One region of the Glutamicibacter sp. JL.03c genome, then DNA from elsewhere that is predicted to be linked to it. Evidence: riboswitches for the same ligand, from Rfam matches in the RefSeq annotation. Region 1 holds a riboswitch; the other holds the start of a gene.

What was found. Region 1 has a riboswitch for S-adenosylmethionine ahead of OF385_RS01610 (acyl-CoA dehydrogenase family protein). Riboswitches for the same ligand answer to the same signal wherever they lie in the genome.
Region 2: linked by a shared signal. The riboswitch ahead of OF385_RS13425 (OsmC family protein) and the one ahead of OF385_RS01610 (acyl-CoA dehydrogenase family protein) in region 1 are both predicted to bind S-adenosylmethionine.

Annotation. Positions count from the first base shown of each region.
Region 1 covers NZ_CP107575.1:335,469-347,370, reverse strand. The annotation lists gene ggt (gamma-glutamyltransferase) at 1-504, shown strand, start outside; gene OF385_RS01615 (LLM class flavin-dependent oxidoreductase) at 590-1,990, opposite strand; gene OF385_RS01610 (acyl-CoA dehydrogenase family protein) at 2,042-3,382, opposite strand; SAM riboswitch class I at 3,399-3,490, opposite strand; SAM riboswitch class I at 3,758-3,863, shown strand; gene OF385_RS01605 (ABC transporter ATP-binding protein) at 3,869-4,690, shown strand; gene OF385_RS01600 (aliphatic sulfonate ABC transporter substrate-binding protein) at 4,775-5,797, shown strand; gene OF385_RS01595 (ABC transporter permease) at 5,804-6,616, shown strand; gene acs (acetate--CoA ligase) at 6,675-8,636, shown strand; gene OF385_RS01585 (BCCT family transporter) at 8,706-10,562, opposite strand; gene OF385_RS01580 (Fur family transcriptional regulator) at 11,215-11,649, shown strand; gene katG (catalase/peroxidase HPI) at 11,761-11,902, shown strand, end outside.
Region 2 covers NZ_CP107575.1:2,886,724-2,898,625, reverse strand. The annotation lists gene OF385_RS13430 (L-idonate 5-dehydrogenase) at 1-1,015, shown strand, start outside; gene OF385_RS13425 (OsmC family protein) at 1,091-1,642, opposite strand; SAM riboswitch class IV at 1,673-1,792, opposite strand; gene OF385_RS13420 (DEAD/DEAH box helicase) at 1,928-5,146, shown strand; gene OF385_RS13415 (MarR family winged helix-turn-helix transcriptional regulator) at 5,160-5,603, opposite strand; gene OF385_RS13410 (2-hydroxyacid dehydrogenase) at 5,683-6,630, opposite strand; gene OF385_RS13405 (enolase C-terminal domain-like protein) at 6,648-7,925, opposite strand; gene OF385_RS13400 (LysR family transcriptional regulator) at 8,028-8,963, shown strand; gene OF385_RS13395 (AEC family transporter) at 9,207-10,142, opposite strand; gene OF385_RS13390 (AEC family transporter) at 10,228-11,166, opposite strand; gene OF385_RS13385 (enolase C-terminal domain-like protein) at 11,307-11,902, opposite strand, start outside.

The sequences.
Region 1 (11,902 bases):
GGCATGGTCGTCCCAGGTCGCGGCTTCCTGCTGAACAACGAGCTCACGGACTTCTCCACTGTCTATGATCCAGAGGATCCAAACCGCATCGAGCCAGGCAAGCGCCCGCGTTCTTCCATGGCGCCGACCATCGTCCTGCGTGATGGCGAGCCGGTGCTGGCTATTGGCTCCCCGGGTGGTTCCACGATCATCACCACGGTGCTGCAGACCCTGATCAACCGCTTTGACCTGGGCATGGACATCAGCCAGGCGATCGCCGCCCCACGCGCCTCGCAGCGCAATACCGCAGCGGTGACCGCGGAGCCGGAATTCATCTCCCGATACGGCTCGGCATTGGAAGCTTTTGGCCACAAGCTCACCCCGGCCGGGGGTTCCTTCACCCCGCAGGCAGAGATCGGCGCGGTGGAAGCCGTGGAGATCCACGCTGATGGAACGCTGACCGCAGCGGCCGAACCGGTGCGCCGCGGCGGAGGCTCCGCCATGGTGGTGGCTCCCGCGAGGTAAGTCCGGAGAGCAACGCCGGCTCCGTCCACCTGTGAGGGTGGACGGAGCCGGCGTTGGTTCTAGGTCGAGGCTTCTTGCCCGCTGATCAGCCCTGGGTGGCCAGGCGGCTGGAAATCTTGAACTGCGCCGCGCGGTGGGTATCCTTCACCCGGTCGCCGGCGCCAAAGAGCTTATTGCGCAGCGATCCTTGAGCATATTCGGTCTTGTAGGCCCCGCGAGCTTGAAGCTCGGGAACGACGTATTCGACGACGTCCTCGAAGGTCCCGGGGGTCACCGCATACGCCAAGTTGAAGCCGTCCACGTCGGTGTAGTCGACCCACTCAATAAGCTTCTCTGCCACCTCAGCTCCTGAGCCGACGGTGATCGGCCCGAAGCCTCCCACGCCCACCCACTCGGCCAACTGGCGGATGGTCCATGGATTGCCATCATCGCCGCTGGCCTTCTGGAAGGTTTCCACCGACGATTGGATGGCGTTGGACTTCACGTTGGAACCCAGCGGTTCATCCGGATCCAGTTCGGACAGGTCTACGCCCATCCAGCCGGAGATCAGCACCTGGGCGCCTTCAATGTCGGCGTAGGACTTGTAGTCCTCGTACTTGGCCTGGGCCTTCTCCGAGGTCTCATCGGTGATGATGGTCTGCATCGCGAAGATCTTCACATCGTAGCGGTCGCGGCCTGCGGCCTCGACGGCGTCACGGATCTTGGTGACGGTGGCCTTGAGGATTTCGCGGGTCGGGCTGGTCACGAAGACCGCCTCGGCGTTTTGCGAGGCGAACGTGATGCCCCGCGAGGAGGCACCGGCCTGGTAGATGACCGGGGTGCGCTGGGTGGAAGGCTCGGTGATGGCGATGCCCGGCACCTTGAAGTACTTGCCTTCGTGCTCGATGTCGTGCACCTTGGCCGGGTCGGTATAGATCCCGGTTCCCTTGTTGTTTTGCACCGCGTCGTCTTCCCACGAGCCTTCAAGCAGCTTGTAGACCACTTCGAGATACTCATCCGCGTGGTTGTAGCGCTCGTCGTGCTCCATCTGGTCTTCCTGGCCCATATTGCGGGCGGCCGATGGCAGGTAACCGGTCACCACGTTCCAGCCCACACGGCCGTTGGTCAGGTGATCCAGGGTGGCCAGGCGGCGGGCGAAAGCGTAAGGATGCTCGTAGGCGGTGCCCGCGGTAACGCCGAAGCCGAGATTTTCGGTCACGGCGGCCATGGCGGAGACCAGCATCATCGGGTCGTTGACCGGGGCCTGGGCGCCGGAACGCAACGGGGATTCGTTGGTGCCGTTGAAGACATCGTAGGTGCCCAGCACGTCGGCAATGAATAGCCCGTCGAATTTGCCCTTTTCCAGCACCTTTGCCAGGTGGGTCCAGTAGCCGATGGTGTTGTAGGTCGAAGCCTTGTCCTCCGGGTGGCGCCAGAGGCCCGGCGACTGGTGCACCACGCAATTCATATCGAATGCGTTGAAGAGAATCTCGCGCTGCTGGCTCATTCTTGTTCCCCTTGCCATGGTTGGGTAATAGTGAAGTCTGTTGGGCGGCGTTCAGGCGCCGTAGCCCCGGTGGTTGCTGTCTTCGCCGGTGACCGAAAGCCGTTGCGGCTGGACAGCATTGATTTCGTAGTCACCTACGATGCGGGCCTTGTAGATGGCCGGGTTATGGGTGGCGATGGTGCGGGCGTTGCGCCAGTGCCGGTCCAAGTTGCAGACGACGCTGGTGGCTGATGCCCCAAGTCCATCGAAGAGCTTGCTCGTCGCGCCGATCACCAGTGGCTGGACGATGGTTTGCGCCCGGTTCGCGGCGAGTTCGCATACCGCATAGCGTTCCTCGTCGTTCAGCCCCGGATCCACCAGCGCCGCTTCGACTTCAAGGACCGCTCCAATCACCACCGAATCGGCGGCAAAGGATTCCGCGGAGACCTCGCCGACCAGTTGGAGCACCTGCGGTTCGCGGTGCACCGGCACGCCGGTTCCAGTGGTGAAGATTCGGGTCCGGTTCTGCACCGAGATGCGCAGGTCGTTCAGGGCTGCCCGGGCAATACCTGCCTGGACGGCCATGAGCACCAGCTGGAAGATCGCAGCCTCGGAATCGTTGGATTGCTGTGGAATGAACGAGTCCACCGGGACTTGATGGAATTCGGTGGTGCCAGTTCCAGTCAGACCTTGGCCAAACCCGTCCCAGTCATCAAGGATCTTCACGCCGCTGTGCTGGGTGGAAACCACGGCGATCTGGCGTCCGGGCAAGTCCGGATGGGCTACGGCTACCGTGGTCCAATCCGCGAAAATGGTGCCGGTGCAGTAGTATTTTTCGCCGTTGACCAGCCAGCGGTCGTCCGCGGGGCTCACCTTGGTGTTCAGGGTGCCCAGGGCATTGCCGCCGCGTTCGGTGTAAGCGTTGCCGACAATCTGCCCTGCGGCGATACGGGCAATCCACTTGCTGCGCAGTTCTTGGTCATCAAGGACCAGGACGTTTTCAACGAAGGCGATATGCGCACGCCACAACTGGCCCACATGGGAATCGGCTTCCGAGAGTTCGATGAGCAGACGGAACACGTCGACCAGACGGGCACCGTAACCGCCATCCGCCACCGGGATGCGCAACGCGCCGAAACGCTCGCGGTTCAGCAGTCCCACCTGCTCGAAAGGCAAGACCCGATTGCGGTCGCGGTCCTTTGCGGTGGCTGCGATCTGGGCGAAAACCGGGCGGAAGACTTCGGCCAGGCGGTCGTATTGCTCATCCGCGCTGGGACCGGGGGTGACTTTCAGCAGCTGCCGGGTGGGCAGCTGCTCTTGAAACTCGTCGAGCTCCAGGGCGCTGGCCTGCGAAGGGTCGCTGAGCTGGTTGAAGTCCACGCCGGAGGTGTTTGGCGACTCGCCAAATGACATCAGAAGTCCTCAATTCTTTCCATCGGTCCTGGCGGTAGCACCGTCCCGCGATCCGGGTGGTTGCTGCGGCGTCGTCGAGCCAGATCTCTTAGCCGCTCTGGATGGGTTTTCATTCATTTGTAGCCGTAACAAACCGGTGCTTCCAAGCCGCGAAGTCACATTTCGTCGCCGTGACGCACCAGATTGACAGGCAGGTCGCACGGCCAATGGCCGTTCATGCCGAAGATGACTTGATCATCAACGCCCATCATCGATCAAACAGGCATTCAATAAAATAAATAACGAAATATCCCGTGCATGTGACGCAGTTATCGAACATTTTTCATGTTACGCAAGATTTGCATTCAAATCCTTCGAAACCCTGTAATGGACGTGTAACCATCCCGAGCGGCCGAGAGATCTGGCTCAATGACGCCGCAGCAACCACCTATGGATGACCAACCATTCCATAGGCCGGTGCTACCGCCAGGACCGATGGAGATGAATATGGCACTGAGCTTTGCACAGCCCCGGGCACACGGCCCGGCCCGCACCTCGACGGCACTCGGTGTCGACTTCAGCGAGGTATCGCGCACCTTCAGCAGCAAGAAGGAAAACCGAACCGTACTATCCGGAATCAACCTGCAGATCCCTGCAGGGCAGGTGGTCGCGATCCTTGGTGCCAGCGGCTGCGGCAAGTCGACATTGCTGCGTGCAGTCTCTGGCCTGGACACCCCGACCACCGGAAGCATCCACACCGGCGATCACGAAGTGCTCGGAATCAACGAACTGTGCGCGGTGGCCTTCCAGGAACCCCGGCTCCTGCCGTGGCGTTCGGTACGCGAAAACATTGCGCTCGGACTCGCGCCCGGCACTGGCAAAGCCGACGGCGAACAACTCATTGACGAACTCATCGAACTTACCGGCCTGAGCCATGCAGCCGATTTGCGGCCGCGCGAGATTTCCGGCGGCATGGCCCAGCGGGTTTCGCTGGCTCGCGCGCTGGCCCGTCGCCCGGGCGTCCTGCTTTTGGATGAACCATTCGGCGCTTTGGACGCGCTCACCCGTCTGAAAATGCAGGACCTGCTGCTCTCCATCCATGCTTCCTTGCCCACCACAGTGCTCATGGTGACCCACGACGTGGACGAAGCATTGACCTTGGCTGACCGGGTCATCGTCCTGGGCCGCAACGGAGCAGACACCGCGGCCACCATCATCGAAGACCTGGCAATTGGCGCTACCCACCCACGCCAACATAACGATGAACAATTCATTGCCCACCGCGCAGGGCTGCTGCGCCTGCTCGGCGTGGACCCGACCAATCACTGACTTCCAACGCGCCTAGCGTGTCAAGAACCACCACATCGACGGCAGTACTGCCGCACCCCCGCACGCACCGATTAGAGGATTCCCATGCTTTCACACCGTTTCACTCGTCGCACCGCACTCTCTGCCGCAGCGCTGATGCTCGGCACAGCGGCCCTGACCGGTTGCGCCGGCGAGAACGCTGCCGCTTCCGGGTCAGATAAGACATTGTCCATTGACTACGCCACCTACAACCCGCTGAGTCTGGTCATCAAGGAAAAAGGATGGCTGGACGAGGCGGCCAAGGAGCAGGGCGTCAGCGTGGAATGGATCCAGTCCGCTGGCTCGAACAAGGCCAACGAAGCATTGCGCGCCGACGCCGTTGACGTCGGATCCACGGCAGGTTCCGCCGCGCTGCTGGCACGCTCCAATGGCTCGCCAATAAAGACCATCGACCTGTATTCTCAGCCCGAGTGGTCGGCACTAGTCGTCGGCAAGGATTCGAAGATCAGCTCCGTAAAGGACCTGAAGGGCAAGACGGTCGCTGCGACCAAGGGCACCGACCCGTACTTCTTCCTGCTCCAGGCACTGGAGGAAGCAGGATTGAGCGAGGAAGACATCACCTTGCAGAACCTGCAGCACGCCGACGGACGAACCGCTCTGGCCAATGACTCGGTCGATGCATGGAGCGGGCTGGACCCGATCATGGCCGCCGCCGAACAAGATGGTGCCAAGCTGTTGTACCGCAACCTGGACTTCAACACCTACGGTGCATTGAACGCTCGTGAGGACTTCATCGAGCAGAGCCCTGAACTGGCGCAGCTAGTAGTGGATTCCTACGAAAAAGCCCGCGAATGGGCTGTCGATCACCCGGAGGAAACCGCCGAGATCCTCGCTGACGTCGCCGGCCTGGAACCGAAGGTGGCATCCACCGTGATCGAGGAACGCTCCAATCTGGATGTTCCAGCAACCCCAGGGGCCGACTACACCAAGGTCCTGGGCGCCATCGCTCCGACCCTGGTGGCCAGCGGCGATGTGTCCAAGCAGGAATCGGTCGACAATGCCCTAGCCACGATCGTTGACGACCAGTTTGCTTCCAAGGCCGACGCGTCAAAGATTTCCGGAGAATAACCAGCCATGAGTTCCCCCACCGTCACCGAAGCAAAGAAGAAGATCAAGCCCGGAATTGCCGACACCATTCTGCGCGTTCCCCGCTGGCTGCTGTCTCTGTTCCTGCCGGTCGTAGCCTTGATCGCCTGGCAGGTCGTGACAGTCACCGGAGTGGTAGCGCCTTGGACCTTGCCTACGCCAGGTTCCGTGGTTTCGGCCGCCGTTGAGTTGCTCGGCGACGGAGATCTCGGCAAGCATATTGGCATCTCCACCCAGCGAGTACTGCTCGGCTTCTTCTTCGGTTCTCTCTTGGGCTTGCTGCTCGGTGCACTGGTGGGCCTCTCCAAGCTGGCCGATGCGCTCTTGGGGCTGAGCATCAGCGCGCTGCGCGCGGTACCGTCACTGGCATGGGTTCCCCTGCTGGTCCTGTGGATGAAGATTGGCGAGGATTCCAAGGTCACGCTGGTCATCATCGGCGCTTTCTTCCCGGTCTTCACCACCGTGGCCTTGGCGTTGCGCCACGTGGATGCCCATCTGGTTGAAGCCGCACGTTCTTTCGGGCTCAACGGCGTCAAGCTATTGCGCACGGTCCAGCTGCCCGCAGTGGTTCCCTCGATTTTCTCCGGCCTGCGCCTGGCGCTGGCCCAGTCGTGGCTCTTCCTGGTCGCAGCAGAATTGCTCGGGGCTTCCATGGGCCTGGGCTTCTTGCTCACCGATTCGCAGAACAACGGCAGGCTTGACCGGCTGATCATGACCATCATCTTGCTGGCCATCTTCGGAAAAATCACCGACGCGCTGCTCTCCATCGCCGAACGCTGGGCCATCAAGCGCTGGACCTAGATCCGGCGCCTCGCTAGAACCATCAATTTCATCAATACTCTTCAAGGAATTTTCTGTCATGACCATCGACTCGGCATCCGCATCAACTCTTGCCTCGGAGGAAGCACGCCAAGCATTCTGGGATGAAGCGGCACGCCTCCTCGATTGGGACACCTACTGGCACACCACCAGCCAGATCCTCCCAGCTGATCCAGCTGCCAAGCGCGGCCCGCAAATCTCCTGGTACCTGGGCGGCAAGCTCAACGCCGCAGTGAACTGCGCCGACCGACACGTAGCTGCCGGGCGCGGCGAGAAAGTGGCACTGTACTTCGAGGGCGAGCCCGGCGACCGGTTAGCTGTCACCTACAAGAACCTCCAAGAACGCGTCAGCCAAGCGGCTAACGCGCTGGAATCCCTAGGTGTCGTCAAGGGCGACCGCGTGGTCATCTACCTCCCGGTGCTCGTTGAAACCATCGTCATCACTCTGGCCTGCGCCCGCATCGGAGCGATCCACTCGCTGGTCTTCGGCGGCTTCTCCGCCGAAGCGCTGAAGTTCCGCGTGGAAGACACCAAGGCCAAGGTACTGGTCACCACCGATGGCCAGTTCCGCCGCGGCGCCTCGGTGCCGGTGAAGGGCAACGCCGACGAAGCGGTCTCCGGCGAAAACGAAATCGAGAAGGTCCTGGTCATTCGCCGCACCGGCGATGAAATCCCGTGGACCGAAGGCCGCGACGTGTGGTGGCACGATGTCGTCGACAACCAGCCGACCGAGCACCAGGCTCAGTTCTTCGACTCGGAAACCCCGCTGTTTATCATGTACACCTCCGGCACCACCGGACAGCCCAAAGGCCTGGTGCACACCACCGGCGGGTACCTGACCCAGGCCGCCGCCAGCTACAACATGCTCTTCGCCAACCCGGATCCTTCCCAGCGCGATCACGACGTGCACTGGTGCACCGCGGACCTGGCCTGGGTCACCGCCCACACCTACGAGATCTACGGTCCGCTGGCCAACGGCGTCACCCAGGTGATTTATGAAGGCGTTCCCAACGCCCCGCATCCAGGACGCCACTTTGAAGTCATCGAACGCTACAAGGTCACCAGCTACTACACCGCACCCACCCTGGTCCGCTCGCTGATGGGTTGGTTCCCGGAGGGCATCCCCGCGCAGTACGACCTGTCCTCCATCAACACCGGCGGCACCGTGGGCGAAGCAGTGAACCCGGAAGCGTGGAAGTGGTTCCGGGAGCAGCTCGGACGCGACACCCCGGCGGGCCTGCCCATGGTGGATACCTGGTGGCAGTCCGAATCCGGCGCGACCATCCTCTCCCCGCTGCCGACCGACGACTACTTCAAGCCGGGTTGCGCTGCCCGCGCCTTGCCGGGAGTCTCGGTGGACATTGTTGATGGCCAGGGCCAACGGGTGGAGCCGAATACCCAGGGCAATATCGTCATCACCCAGACCGGGCCGTCGATGGCGCGTACCGTGTGGGGCAACCCGGAACGCTACTACACCAGCTACTGGGAGCAGTATGTCCAGCAGGGCTGGTTCCTCGCCGGTGACGGCGCGCGTTTTGACGAGGATGGAGATATCTTCATCCTGGGCCGCACCGATGACGTGATCAACATTTCCGGCCACCGGCTGTCCACCATTGAAATCGAGTCCGCGCTGGTCACCAACCCGGGTGTCGTGGAGGCCGGGGTGTGCCCGACTGCGGATGCGAAGACTGGCCACGCCGCGACGGCTTTTGTGGTGCCTTTGGACAAGTCGCTGATTGCCGAGAATCCTGATGAGCAGCTCGCTGCGCGCCAGGCGAAGTTCATCGCTGAACTGCGCTCCACGGTCACCACGCAGATTGGCCCGATCGCCAAGCCTCGCGACGTGGTGCTCGTTCCGGATGTGCCCAAAACGCGTTCGGGCAAGATCATGCGCCGGTTGCTCACCCAGCTGTTCGAGGGGACCACGCTGGGTGATACCACCAGCTTGCAGAATGAACCGTGCATTCCCGAGATCAATGCGATCTGCCGGGCGCGCAGCTAGTCCCACCTGCTAGCCCCGATTAAATAGTTGAAGCCACGTCCCGCGAGACGTGGCTTCAACTATTTGCTGCTAGGAATCCTTGGACTCGTTGGAGTCCGATGGATCTTTCGCATCAGCTTCGGTGACGAAGATCTGCGCGGATCCCGAGTCACCAGCTTCGGGCCTGTCAGCCGGTTTGATGATTGGAATCTCGGTGGTCATCAAACTGAACTGGCTGCCTTCATGCCGGTCCACGCCCTGGGTCACCGATTGCTCCAGCACGGTACGGGCGACCTTGCCGCGCAGGATCAGCGGATCCCGGCTCAGGTCCTTCCACAGCGCAACGCACAGCAAAAGCATGACGATCACGAACGGCAGGGCCGAGACAATCGTGATGTTCTTCAACCCGTTCAGCGCAGCCGCCGGATGATCGCCGCCAGCCAGCAGCATGACCGCAGCCACGGCACCGGTGGCAACGCCCCAGAAGACCACGGACTTCTTGGTCGGCTCTTCCGCGCCTCGCTCGCTTAGCGCCCCCATCACGATGGAGGCCGAGTCGGCGCCAGTGACGAAGAAGATCGCGATCAGCACGACCGTCACCACCATCAGGACCGTAGCGATCCAGCCAGAGAGCGGCAGCTTGTCGAGCAGGCCGAAGAGGATCAAATCGAAGTTGATGTCCGGAGCCCCGTCCGCCATCTTAGCCAGCATGTCGCCGGTGTTTCCAGCACGCTCAGCGCGCTCCTGCAGGCCAATAGCACCGCCGCCGAAGATCGAGAACCAGATCAGGGTGACAGCAGAAGGAACCAGCAGCACGCCGGTGACAAACTGGCGGATGGTGCGCCCGCGCGAAATACGCGCGATGAACAAGCCTACGAATGGGCTCCACGAGATCCACCAAGCCCAGTAGAAGACGGTCCACGAGGACAGCCAGCTGGACATGGTGCTGTCGCCGGAGGCGGCGGTGCGCGAGGCCATCTCAGGCAAGTCGCCGATGAATGAGCCCACTGCGTTAGGGATGACGTTCAGGATGAACAGCGTCGGTCCGCCGATGAAGACGATCAGCGCCAAGATCACTGCCAGAACCATGTTGATATTCGACAGCCACTGGATGCCTCGCTCGATGCCTGAGACGGCCGAGGCGACAAACAGTGCGGTCAGAATCGCGATGATGACTACCAGGACACCGGAGCCGACCTTTTCCATGATGCCGGCGGATTGGATGCCCCCGCCAATCTGCAGCGCGCCGAGTCCCAGGGAACACGCGGAGCCGAAGAGCGTGGCGATAATAGCCAGGATGTTAATGGTGCGGCCACCCCAGCCGTGGACGATGCGCTCTCCGAAAATCGAGGAGAACATCGCTGAGAACAGCTGCGGTCGGCCCAGTCGGAAGCTGCCGTAGGCCATGCCCAAGCCGACGATGGCGTACATCGCCCAAGGGAACAGGGTCCAGTGGAAGAGCGTGGTGCCCATCGCGGTGCTCAAGGCGGCGTCGGTAGATCCTTCAACGGTGCCTGGTGGAGGCGACATGTAGAAGAACAGTGGTTCGCCAACGCCGTAGAACACCAGTCCGATGCCCATGCCCGTGGCAAACATCATGGAGATCCATGAGACCGTGCTGAATTGTGGTTTTTCGTCATCCTTGCCCAGCGGGATGCGCCCGAAGTTCTTCGCGGCGACCACGATGACAAATATGGCGAAGACCGAGGCGGCGATGATAAACAGCCAGCCGGTGTTGGTGATGACCCAGTCAAGGGCCACGTTGGCGGCTTTACCCAAGCCTTTTGGGGTAACGAAACCCCATACGATGAATGCCAGCGCAAGGGCGCCGGCGATACCGAATACCCAATAGTCGGTTCCTGAAGCCGCATATTTCTTTGGTCGTCGTTGCCGAGCTGAATGCAGCTCGCCGACGAGGTCTTCAAATGATTGATCCGTCTGCTTCATTGCTTTCTTCCTTCACTGGTTAGGCACCGCGGCTGAAAAGATCGCGCGGAGCCCGACGGGCAATCCTTCGTCGAGGACTCGATTGCCATGCAGTGTGCTTGATTGCGAATTGCTTATCGGTTTCGATTCACTGAATCCAAAACTAGTGCCAGCAGGCGCTGATTCGTTCAGCTGGCCTGCCAAATGTCATGAGAATTCGTTCGATGACGCGACACTATTTCATCTCGAATTGTCACAATAAATCCTAAATAGTCCTTAATAAGCATGGTCGGGCGTCAATCGTTGGTCAAACTAGAAGCCCGATTTCCCGCCGTTTCCACCCCTCCAGCACCGCTCCTTGGCGTTGATTCCTTAGGCTATTCACAGCTATGTGAGCTTCCTCGCGTCAGGTTGATTCCAACCGCATGCAGGAACAAATTCCCGGATCCCGCAAAGAATTCCGGGCCCGAATTCGGGTGCGGATTTCCCGTCGGGCGCTTTCGCCAGCGACCCGCCTTGGCCCAGGCATCTGTGGTTCCGAAAATATGCCTTATGCGGAATATTCACGGAATGGCAACCGGCGCTCGAGGATTCTGTCGATTAGCCGCGTCGTAACCCGAAATACATTTCGACTTATCTTGACTCATTCAAGATAAGCGGTCATGCTGAAGGTATGACATCCATGGACGGGATTGAGCGAGTGCTCAAGGCGGCTTCAATGCGAGTCACTCAGCCACGCGTTGCTGTGCTCGCTGCGGTTGCCGCGCACCCGCACGCGGACACCGAAACCATTATTTCGGCGGTCCACGATGAGCACCCTACGGTGTCGCACCAAGCGGTCTACGATTCGCTCAAGCTTTTCACCAGCTTGGGCGTCATCCGCCAGATCCAGCCTCAAGGCCACATAGCACGCTACGAAACCCGCGTCGGCGACAACCACCATCACGTGGTCTGCCGTCAATGCGGCAGCTTGGCAGACGTCGACTGCGCTGTCGGTGGTGCGCCTTGCCTGCATGCTTCAGATGATCACGGCTTCAAGATTGATGAGGCTGAAGTCATCTATTGGGGCACCTGCCCCGAGTGCCAGGCCAAGAATCTGGGCGGGTAGCCGCACACCGTTGTTGGAGCCACAAGGCCCCGACGCATTCCCATCCAGCGGGGCCTCCCGCGAGATGGACCTTGAACCCTATACCCCTAAAAACCGCAAAAGGAAGAGCATATGTCTGAGACGACAGCAGGACAATGCCCAGTAGTGGGAAATGCCGGACTGGTACACCCTACTCAGGGCAACGCCAACACCGCATGGTGGCCTAACAAGCTGAATCTGAAGATTCTCGCAAAGAATCAGGAAGCCACTAATC
Region 2 (11,902 bases), 1.0 Mb from region 1:
GCACGCCGCCGGCGACCTGCGCATCGAACAGATCGAGCTGCCAGCACCGAAGCCCGACCAGGCCCGCATCGCCATCGCCTACGGCGGCATCTGCGGGTCGGATCTGCACTACTGGAGCCACGGCGCCGCCGGGGAATCCATCCTCAAAGCCCCGATGATTCTCGGACACGAGATCGTGGGAACCGTCATCGAAGCCGCCGTCGATGGCAGCGGACCAGCAGCCGGAACCAAGATCGCGGTGCACCCGGCAACGCCCGGGGATACCGGCGAACCATATCCGGCCGATCGCCCGAACCTTTCTCCCGGTTGCACCTACCTTGGCTCAGCCGCCCGCTACCCGCATACCGAAGGCGCCTTCGCTCGTGAAGTGAACCTGCCAACGCGCATGCTGCGCGAACTGCCCGAGGGGCTCTCGCTGCGCGATGCCGCGCTGGCCGAACCCGCAGCGGTGGCGTGGCATGCGGTCTCGCGCGCGGGCGATGTCTCAGGCAAGAAGGCTCTGGTGATCGGCGCTGGCCCGATCGGCGCGCTTGCCGTGGCAGTACTCAAGCGTGGCGGTGCCAGCGAGATCATCGCGGTGGATATGCATGAGAAGCCATTGGCTATCGCCCGGGAACTGGGCGCCACCTCCACCTTGCGCGCCGATGACCAGGAAGCCATCGCCGAGGTCAACGCGGATGTGGTGATCGAGGCCAGTGGCAACTACCGCGGCTTGGCATCAGCGGTCAGAGGTGCGGTGCGCGGCGGCCGAGTCGTCATGGTTGGACTGCTGCCCACAGGCGAGCAGCCCGCGTTGATTTCCCTGGCCATCACCCGTGAGCTGGAACTCGTCGGCTCCTTCCGATTCAACGGCGAGATCGATCAGGTGCTCGAAGCTCTGGCCGATGGCTCCTTGCAAATTGGTGCGGCCGTCACCCACGAGTTCCCCGTGGCCGAAGGCCTTGTAGCCTTTGAAACAGCCAAGGATTCCTCGACTTCAGGCAAGGTACTGCTCAACTTCAGGGAACAGCAATAATCCTCAGCCGGACGATGAACTGTGGGGGCCACTGAAATCAGTGGCCCCCACAGTTCATCGCGCCTTCGGCTCGGGCTAGTTGCTTTGGACAACCTGCACCGAAGTGGTCACCGGCACCGGGTTGGCAAAGAGGTCCAAGACTGGGCAGTGGGCATCCACTGCCTGGCGTAGTTCCTCGTAGCGTTCGGTGGACTCGGGACCGGCAATCTGCACTTTCAGATCCACCGACGAGAAACCGGGGCGGATGGAGGCATCAATGCCGAAGAGCCCGCGGACGTCGAGCTGCCCATCTGCCGTGATTTGCACGTCATCAACTTGGATGCCCAGGTTCTCTGCGTAAAGTCGATAAACCACCACCTGGCAGGACACCAGTGCTGCCAAGGCGTATTCAACCGGACTGGCGGCGACATCATTGCCACCGAGAGCTGCCGGTTCATCCACGGTAAAGGTATGCTTGCCGGCACGGATATTGCTGGCAACGGAATCAAAGCCTTCGCCCTGAACGGTAAAGGTCAACGCGGCGCTGTGCGGTGCGGCGGAGATCCGTTCGCCCCAACCAGCACCTGCCTCTTGGAGCCGCTGTGATCGGTCTTCGGCCACTGAGGGTTTTGCTGTTGCGTGAGGCATGGGGAGTCATCCCCTTTCTGGCGCAGGGGGCGCCATCGTTTACGATCTTGGATTTCAAGATGCGTCGAATCTTCACCTGGGGCACCCCGCACAATGGCTCGAGGGTTGCCGTCCACTCAGCCAGGGCCTTGAGGAGTGGAACTCGTGATTCAGTAGTTCCTTTTTATCTGCCGGCAACGGGCTCGGTAAAGTATCCACTTAATGTTTCGTCATGACTGTCCTGTCCCGGAGCATCGATAGGATGGAGGGTAGCAATCCGCTCTAACGCACTACTTTTGGATGGCGATGATGGAATTCCAGCTGACTCTTTCCTCCTTGGACTCACTCGTCTCGGAGGAAGAATTTCGCATCGGGCAATTGTTCTATGAGACGGGCAAAGTCCAAGATGTTGAACGCTACGTCGAAGTCGGAAACGCCAGAGTTACCGCGGTAGTTCGAGGCAAACAAGTCATGGTGGGGTTTCGCATTGGAAACGATGGCGTTGAGTTCCATTGTTTTTGCACCGAGCATCCTTCAGAGTATTCCTGCCCGGAAGTCGCGGCATTGCTTTTGGAAATTGCCAGCGATTCAGAGGATCCGCTCCATGTTTCTGACCGTGTAGCTGACCCTTATGGATGGCAACGCAATGTGGTTCCGCAGTGGGAACGAAACCTCAACCGGCTGTTGCCCGTTGCCGACGAAGACCCAGAAATTGTTGAGGAGCCGCTGGGGTTGATTTTGAAAGTTGTCAGTGAACCCCGGTACGGCGGGGATGACGTGCTGTCTCTTCAAGCGAGGCCAGCGAAGCAGGGATCCAAGAGCCCTTGGGTGCAGACTGGTGTGAGCTGGAAAACGGTCGCTTTCGATGAGCGCTTTCCTCGCGCTCAACGCCGGGCCGTTGTCGAGCTGAACCGATTGCGCGAGCACGCCGAAAAGGTGAAGTACGGCCACTTTTGGGAAACCACCGACTGGATTTCCCTGATGGAACTGCCCGGAAAAGACCTTTTGGCCGCGCTCAAGGACCTCAAAGAGGCCGGCGTTGCCATTATTAATGGGGGAGTCGCGTCCAAGCCACCAGTGAATTTCAGCGACAAACTAGCCCACGCACACGTGGACTTACGACAGGGTGAACATGGCCTGACAGTCGAGGGGATGCTTCGCGGGCCCGAACCGGAGCACACGCATCTGTTGCCCATCGGAAATCCACCGACCCTTGTAGCATATTCTTCCCAGCCGCTGGCCGGGTCAAGAGACTTGGGCTTGGCCGAATTCGCTGACCCTGTTTCCGCCGAGCTCGGCGCATTCATCGCTTCTGGAGTCCAGTTCATACCTTCCTCGGACGTTGGCCGGTTTGAAGAAACGCATTTGGACAGAATCCGTCAGCTGGCGCCTTTGAAGAGTGCTGACGTGTCTTATGAAATTCCGGAGCCGCCTCGTCCCGTGCTGCGCCTGCGCATGTCCAGCACCACCGATGGGGTCGGCCTGCATTTTTCGTGGATGTACTCCGCCAAGGCACCACGACAGCGAAACGTCGAGAAAGAAATCATCGCCTCGATCAACGACAAATTGGGCGACGCCACTGTTCTGGGCCAACTGGAGGCACGCGGCACCTACGCTGACCGAGAGCTGACTATCGACGAGTCCATCGACTTCATGCTCTACATCTTGCCATTGCTGGAAGAACATCCAGACATGCTGATTGAAGCTCACAACCAGCTTCCTGAATATCGGATTCTCGACTCCCCAGCAACGGTTTCCATCGAAGCGGGGGAGAACACCGGCGACTGGTTCGATCTGACCGTCGAGGTCACTATTGATGACATCAAGGTGCCTTTCGCGCTGTTGCTCGCGGCGCTCACCTTGCACTTGGACTACCTGGTGCTTGAAGACATGACAGTAATTCCCATCAGTGGTGCGGACTTCGCCCAGCTGCGTACGTTGATTGATGAAGCCGGCGAATTGGGGAAGGTCGAAGGCAGCACTATTCGAGTCCACAAACTGAGCATCGATTGGTGGCAGGAGCTGCTGGATCTGGGCATTATCGAAGCTCAGCACAACCAGTGGCTGCAAAACATGAATGAGCTCACCCGCGGAGAAGAACTCCAGCAGGTGGAACTCCCCGAGACCTTCAAAGCGAATCTCCGACCGTATCAGGAACAGGGCCTCGCATGGCTGAACTTCCTGCGAACACACTCATTGGGCGGGGTCCTCGCTGATGACATGGGACTGGGTAAGACCGTTCAGTTGCTGGCTTGTCTCGAACAGGCTCGCCGTGAGAATCCAGATCAGAAGTTCCTTGTCCTGGCACCAACATCCGTGGTGGGCAACTGGATCAATGAAGCCCGTCGTTTCACCCCCAACCTCAAGACACGGGGCATTACTTCTACCACCAAGAAGGCCGGGCAAACTGTAGCCGACCAGCTGGGCGATGCCCAGCTGGTCGTAACCAGCTACACGATTTTCCGGCTGGCCTATGAAGAATTCGAAGCGGCCGGCTTCTCAGTCATGATCATGGATGAAGCGCAGCAGCTGAAGAATCACGTGTCCAAGGGGTACAAACAGGCCCGTCAGTTGCCGGTTCCATGCAAATTCGTGGTCACCGGGACTCCGATGGAAAACAACCTGATGGAACTGTGGGCTCTGGTCTCGCTGGCGGCACCAGGCTTGCTAGGCGGACAAAACGCGTTCAAGGATAATTACCAAAAGCTGATCTCTGAGGGAGACAAAGAACGGCTGGATCGGCTCAAAAGCCGTTTGCGCCCCTTCGTCCTTCGCCGTACCAAAGAGCAAGTCGTGCCAGAGCTTCCTGCCAAGACCGAACAGATCCTGGAAGTGGAGCTGGAGGCGAACCACCGCAAAGCCTACGACCGCCGTTTCCAGCGTGTGCGTCAGGAGGTCCTTGGCCTGGTGGATAACGTTGATTCGAACAGATTCAAGATCTTGCAGTCATTGACCTTGCTGCGCCAGTTGGCATTGGATCCGTCGCTGGTGGGCGAAGGGGACGGGGCTAGCGCCAAGCTGGAATTGCTGCGTGAGTTGATGGTCGATGCCGTGGCGGAGGGCCATAAGATTCTGGTCTTCAGCCAGTTCACCAGCTTCCTATCCAAGGCGAAAGATATCGCCGTAGAACTTGGGATAGCTCATGGCTACTTGGACGGCTCGACCAGTGGCGCCAAGCGCAAGGAATTAATCGAGGGATTCACCGATGGCGACTTCCCCGTCTTCTTCATTTCGCTGAAGTCTGGCGGGTTTGGTATCAATCTCACCGCAGCTGACTACTGCATCTTGTTGGATCCCTGGTGGAATCCGGCCGCTGAAGCCCAGGCCATTGACCGTGCACACCGCATTGGCCAAGAAAAGCCCGTCCACGTGTATCGCCTGGTTGCCAAGGACACCATTGAGTCCAAGGTGCTGGCGCTTCAAGCGAAGAAGACACAGCTGTTCAATGATGTCCTCGGGGACGAAGCCCAGGCGGGCCAATCCCCGGCGCTGAGTGCAGACGATTTCCTGGCCCTGATGGAATAGCCGGCAGCACTGCCTAGTGAAGCTCGTCGAAGCTGAGATTCAAACGGTGCAGCAAATTCCCGAAGTTCTGCAGTTCGTCAGCTTCCCATTCGGTCAGCTGACGGCGCAGTTCCTGGCGCAAAGTGTTGCCACTGGCACGCCACTTCTCCCTGGCCAGCGGCGTTGCCGAGACCAATTGCGCACGACCATCCGATGGGTCTTGGGTTCGGTTGACCAAGGCCAGGGACTCCAGATGCTGGACCAGGCGGGAAATCGTAGCCTTGTCCAAGCGAAGCTTTTCAGCCAAGACGCCCTGCTGCTGCGCATCGTCACGAATGACGATCGCAAGAAGCCGATATCCGGGGGCCTGCAGGTCAGGGTGGACAGCCTTGGCACGGCGGATAATCATCTCCCGCGCGTGCAATAGTATGGCCGTGAATTCGTCTTCTACTAATTGCAGCAGCTTCTCGTCTTGCATGGATACCATTCTACGGAGCATCAGCGCCGCGCACGCGCTTTGGCAGCCTCATTGTTAACCGCCAGCCTCCCCTTTGGCCTCAGAGCTGGTTGCTCGGAGTCCGGCCATCGGCAAAGGCAGTGATATTCTGAGCTATTTCGCGTGCCCTGGATCCGAAGGTGTCCAAGGTGTGCCCCGAGTTATGCGGAGTGGCGATGACGTTCGGCAGTTGGGCAAATCTGCGCACCGACTCCGGCGCGGTGGTGCCCGCCGGTGCGTCCCACCAGACATCCAGCGCGGCACCGCCGATGGAATTGCTGACCAGCGCCTCGAACAAGGCCTCCTCGTCGATGACCGCCCCGCGCGCCACATTGACCAGCAGCGCATTCGAGCGCATCTGGGCAAGCTGGCGTGCGCCGATCAGCCCCGTGGTCTGCGCAGTCAGTGGCACCCCGAGCACCACGACGTCGCTGATCGCCAAGAGCTCGGGCAAGGCATCCATGCCCTTGACCCAGTCCAGCCCGGCGGACAATTCCCCGTCAGGATTGCGGCGTACCGCGACGCTGCGAGCTCCCAGGGCCGTGCACAATGCCAGCGCCTGTTCGCCGATCCCGCCAAGGCCAACGAAGCCGAAGGTCAACCCCGAAAAAGTCGGGTTCATCGGGACATCCGGGGCCGTGGCGACGGTGCGCCATACCCCAGCCTGCAACTCGCGATTTGTTTCCAGCAAGCGGCGTTGGTGAATCATCGAGACCATCACGATGTGCTCTGCGATGGACCGTTCATGGTGGCCTGTTCGCGAAACGATCGTTCCAGCGGGCAGCTGGGCCACCGCAACGCGGTCTGCGCCGATTCCGGTAATGTGCACGTAGCGCGCGCTGCATCCCCGCGCTTGTTCAGCGGTGAGCCGTGCGCAGACGAGCACATCGCAGGAGGCAAGCAGGGCATCTTGCTGCTCTGGTGCGAGCGCCGCGGCGAAATGCCAGTCGTGCTGCCCTGCCTGAGCCAGGAATTCCTCGGAAAGGCGCTCCAGGATTGGATCGGTCACCACCACTTGCAGCCGGGCTACCACCGCGGTACCTGCAGCTCGTACTCTGGGTCGATTGATTGCATGTAGCTGGTGTCATCGCGCTTGGTCAGGCCCGCGTCCAGATACTGCTGGTGCATGCGCGCCAGTGCCGTTTCATCCAATTCCACGCCGAGCCCCGGGGCGGTAGGCACCTTGACACGCCCATCGGCGATGGACAGCACACCGGGGACGATCACGTCATCTTCCGCACGCTTCCATGGCCAGTGGGTGTCGCACGCGTAGTCGATATTCCTGGTGGCGCTCGCCAACTGGATCATCGCCGCGAAGCTGATGCCCAAATGCGAGTTCGAGTGCATGGACAGACGCAGATCGAACGTCTGGGCGATACCGGCCAGCAGACGCGAGCGGTTCAATCCGCCCCAGAAATGATGGTCGGAAAGCACCACATCCACCGCCTCGGCCTTGAGCGCTGGAGGCAGGTCGTTGAATGCGACGACGCACATGTTGGTCGCCAGTGGGAGATTGACCTGCTGTCGCACCCGGGCATTGTCTTCGATGGACAGGCAGGGATCTTCCAGGTATTCGAGGACCGGCTCGAGGCGCTTGCCGATGCGCACCGCAGTGTCGACGTTCCACACGCCATTGGGATCGATGCGCAGCAGGACATCAGGGAATGCTTCGCGCAAGGCTTCGATGGCGGCAGCTTCCTCATCCGGCGGGAAGACTCCGCCCTTGAGCTTCAGGGCTTTGAATCCATATTCGTTGACCATCTTGCGCGCCTGGGCCACGATGCCGCTCGGATCAAGTGCCGCGCCCCAGTCGTCTTCCACGTGGCCAGGGTGTCCTGCCCACTTGTAGAACAGGTACCCGCTGAACTCCACTTCATCGCGGATGGCCCCGCCCAGCAGCGTGCTGACCGGCACTCCCAGGACCTTGCCCTGGATGTCCAAGGCAGCAACGTCGAAGGCGGAGAGAACACGGTCTTCCAAGGAGGTTGTCGTCACCATGCCACCGGTGCCGTGTCCTCCCTGGCCGCTGTCCTCGGCCAGCGAATCTGCGACACGTGCGGCGATCTGGTTGGTGTTAAAGGCATCGGTGCCAATCAAGAACTCGCCGGCTCGTTTCAGTCGTGCCACATGCGCTTCGTCGCCGTAGGTTTCGCCCAAACCGTAGTGCCCGGCGTCCGTGCGCACCACTACAATGGCACGTAGCGCGTAGGGCTCATGCACGCCGACCGAATTGAGCAGCGGGGGATCGGCGAAGGCTACCGGGGTCACTTCGACCGAAGTGATGAGTGCACGGGGCGTCGACATGAATAAGCTCCAATTCTAGATTGCGTTCTGAATCACAGTATGATGATTTTTCGATACCTGTCCAAGCTAAAAAGTGCAAGATTCAATTCAAAAGGCGCATTGATGTTTTCTCTGGTGCAATTGGAATCCTTTATCGCGGTCGCTGAAGAGCTGCATTTCGGCGCGGCCGCGGAGCGGCTGAATATGACTCAACCGCCGTTGAGCCGACAGATCCAGTTGCTTGAGCGCGAATTGCAGGCCAAGCTGTTTACTCGCACCTCGCGCACGGTGCAGCTGACCACCGCGGGGAAGGTGCTGCTGCCCAATGCCCGGCGTATCGTGGACATGAGCCGAAAGACCAGCATGGAAGTGTCACGGGTGGCCACCGGCGATTTCGGAACCGTCGTGGTCGGCTACACGGCGGTTGCGGGCCAAGCCGTGTTGCCTGAATTCCTGGCTACCGCGGCCAGTGAGCTTCCAGGGGTCTCGCTGGTCCTTCGCGAAGCAGTTTCTGTAGAGCAACTGGACGGACTCAGCAAGGGCACTCTTGACTTGGGGCTGCTGAGGCCATTCACCAATCGTGCCGGGGTGGAAACGACTCTTGTGAAGAAGGATCGCCTGGTGGTAGCACTGCCCAGGGACCATTACCTCGTCACCGGCAAGGGGGTGTTGATCAAGGAATTGGTGGGCCTGCCGCTGATGATGTATTCGACTTCGGAGGGCCGCTATTTCCACGAGCTTGTGCTGCGGCTATTCGACTCGGTCGGCGCCAAGCCGACGATTACGCAGATCGCCAGCCAGATTCCTGCGCTCATTTCCCTCGTTGCCGTGGGGCTGGGAGTTTCACTGGTGCCTGCGGGTTCCATGGAATACTCGCCGGACTCCGTGGCATTCGAGGAATTGGTGGGCCCTTCGGGGCTTCAGGACATGAACCAGTCGGACATTGTCCTGGCCATGGAGGAGACCAATGCCAATCCGGCCGCTCGGCGTCTCAAAGAGATCTATCTGCAATCCATCCAGACGGTTGAAGGGCCGGCAATCAGAGACAAACGGGGCTAGAAACCGGACTACCGGTAGCAGCCAGTTCTCTGTGCCGTAGCAGTGCCAGACGCGGGCTAGGCAGCCAGATAGTGCGACGCTGCAGGCTTCGAAATCGCGGAGCCCCGAAGCCTTTCCGGTTGATCCGTGTCGGCAGACTCCGCTGAACCCATCATCGAATTCGATGAGCGTAGGCAGAAGACGCAACAGGTTGGCCAGGCGATTAGTCCGGCCGGAAATCCCGGCGGGCCATCGCCCTGGTGGCTATCCCACATGCAATAGCAGCGCAGCAAATCCGAGCATCGCCGGAATTCCCAGCACCGTGGTGAGCAGGACGGTGTCCTTGGCAATGGTGACACCCGACCCATATCGGTCAGCATTGACAAAGATATTCTGCGCCGTGGGCAGTGCGGCCATGATGACTGCGATGTATTGCCCGGTGGAATCCAGCCGGAATACCCAGGCAGCCAGTGCCCAGGCCAGCAGCGGATGCACAACCAATTTGCTGAAGGATGCGACCCATACCTCAGCACGCCGCCCGGAACTGCGCTGCAGCGGCCGGGACCCCACCAGGGATAGGCCGAATCCCAGAAGCATCGCCGGGATCGAGGCACCGGCCAAGAGCTCTATCGGGGTCATGATGATCTGTGGTGGACGCCATTGGTAGATCGAGCACAGCAGGCCCAGCACGGAAGCGATGATCATCGGATTGCTGATGGTGCGCCACAGGACACCAGCGAATTTGGTACCGCCCTTCGCGGTGGCCTTCTCCATGAGCGCCAGCGAAAGCGGGGTCATTACCGACATCTGGAATAGCGCAATCGGAGCGGCCAGGGATATGTCTCCCAGCGCATAGATGGCAATGGGAAGGCCCAGATTGCCGGCGTTCACTGTGGAGGCCGCCATGGAACCAATGGTTCGTTCCCCGGCGCTGCGCTTGAAAGCCAGTCGCGAAAAAACCCAGTAAGCCAGGAAAACGGCCATGGCTGCAATCCCGGCAATAAACAACTGGGGTCCGAGCGCTTCGTGTGGTTTCGCAGCGGAAATGGTGGTGAACAGCAGCGTGGGGGAGGCGATGAAAAAGGTGAGCCGATTCAGGATGTAACGCCCATTATCGCCGAAGAGATTCTTCTTCCCTGCCCAGTAGCCAACACCGATGATGACCCAGATGCCGAAGAATCCCTCGATGACGCCGTACATTATTCTCCCGTTGATTTCAGGTCGAGACTGCGGCCAGCAGGTGGGCACCGAGCCGATGAGAACTTGGATGCGGCGTGCCCGTCGGCTAAGTCAGCAAGAACGTGGCCAGCAAAACCACTGGCAGGGTAAGCAGGGTGCTGGTCAGGATTACTTCGCGTGGAACTACCGGGTTGAGCCGGAACTGCTGGGAAAAAAGCAGCACATTCTGCGCGGTGGGCAGCGCGGCCATGATCACTACACCCAGCAGGTCCGTGCCTTGCAATCCAAACACCACTCTAGCAAGCAGGTAGGCGGCCATTGGCATGAACACGACCTTGAGCCCGGCGCCCAGCAGCACTTCGCCACGCAGTGCCTTGTCTGCCAGGGGTTTCTGGCCGTACAGCGACATGCCGAAGGCCAGGAGCAACAGCGGAATCGACGAGTCGCCCAGCATTTGCACCGGGGAGTGCAAGACCTCGGGCAACCGGATCTGGAACCATGAGAACAAGGCGCCGATAAAGGTGGCGATGGTGACAGGGTTGGCGACCGATTTGAGGATGGTTCGACCCAGCGGTGCCGAACCCGAGGCGCCGTGGCGACGCGACACCAGAGCGAACAGGCACATGTACAGCGGCGCGATAATGAGCAGCTGGGCGACTAGCACGGACACCACCGGGGTGGTGCTGCCCACCGCATACAGGGCTAGCGGCACGCCGATATTGCCGGCATTGACGTAGCTGGTGGCCATGGCGCCGGCAGGAATGCGCTGCAACGGCGTCTTGCAGAAGACCGTGGCGAGCAGCGCGTACACGCCGCCGGTGAGCACCGCCGTGATCAAGGCGATCGGGGTGAACACTCCAACCACCGCGTGCAAATCGGTCCCTGCCAGCAGGATGAACATCAGCGCGGGATTGGTGATGTAGTAGATCAGCGGGGTCAGACCCTTGGCAATGGCTTCCCTGCGCTGCGGCATGAATCGCGCAGTGCAAAAACCGATGCCTATCAGGATGATTACCACCGCAAAGCCCTGTAAGACTCCCTGCATCAGGCCTCCAAGCCGAAAATGCCGCTCTCGGAGCTCCGCAACATGCCGCGGCACACCGAGGGGGACGGTGAATGCGAACTTTTCAGCTCAGGCATCCACCGCCCCCTGGGCAAGGTGTTTCTTGTAGTTGCTCGCTGGTGCTAGCGCACCAGCGCAGGGCTCTTGGAATCGAAGGTCCACCCCGGGATCAGGTACTGCATGGAGACCGCGTCATCACGCGAACCCAAACCGTGCTCCTTGTACAACTCATGGGCTTCGTTCACGCGATCCATATTCAGGGTGACACCGAGTCCGGCAGCTTCTGGAACCTTGACTTCGCCGTCGACGATCTTCGGCGCCTTCTCGGTCAGGTCCTGGCCATCCTGCCAGATCCAGTGCGTGTCCAGTGCGGTGATCTCTCCCGGTGCGGCGGCCCCCACCTGGGTGAACATGGCCAGCGAAATATCGAAGTGGTTGTTCGAATGCGAACCCCAGGTCAGGCCGAACTCGTTGCACAACTGCGCCACGCGTACAGAGCCGGACATGGTCCAGAAGTGCGGGTCGGCCAGCGGGATATCGACGGCATTGGTGCGTACCGCATGGGCCATTTCGCGCCAGTCGGTGGCGATCATGTTGGTTGCGGTCTGCAGGCCGGTAGCCCTGCGGAATTCGCTCATGACCTCGCGGCCGGAGAAACGGCCTTCGGGGCCGCACGGATCCTCGGCGTAGGCGACGATTCCCTGCATGCGCTTGCCCA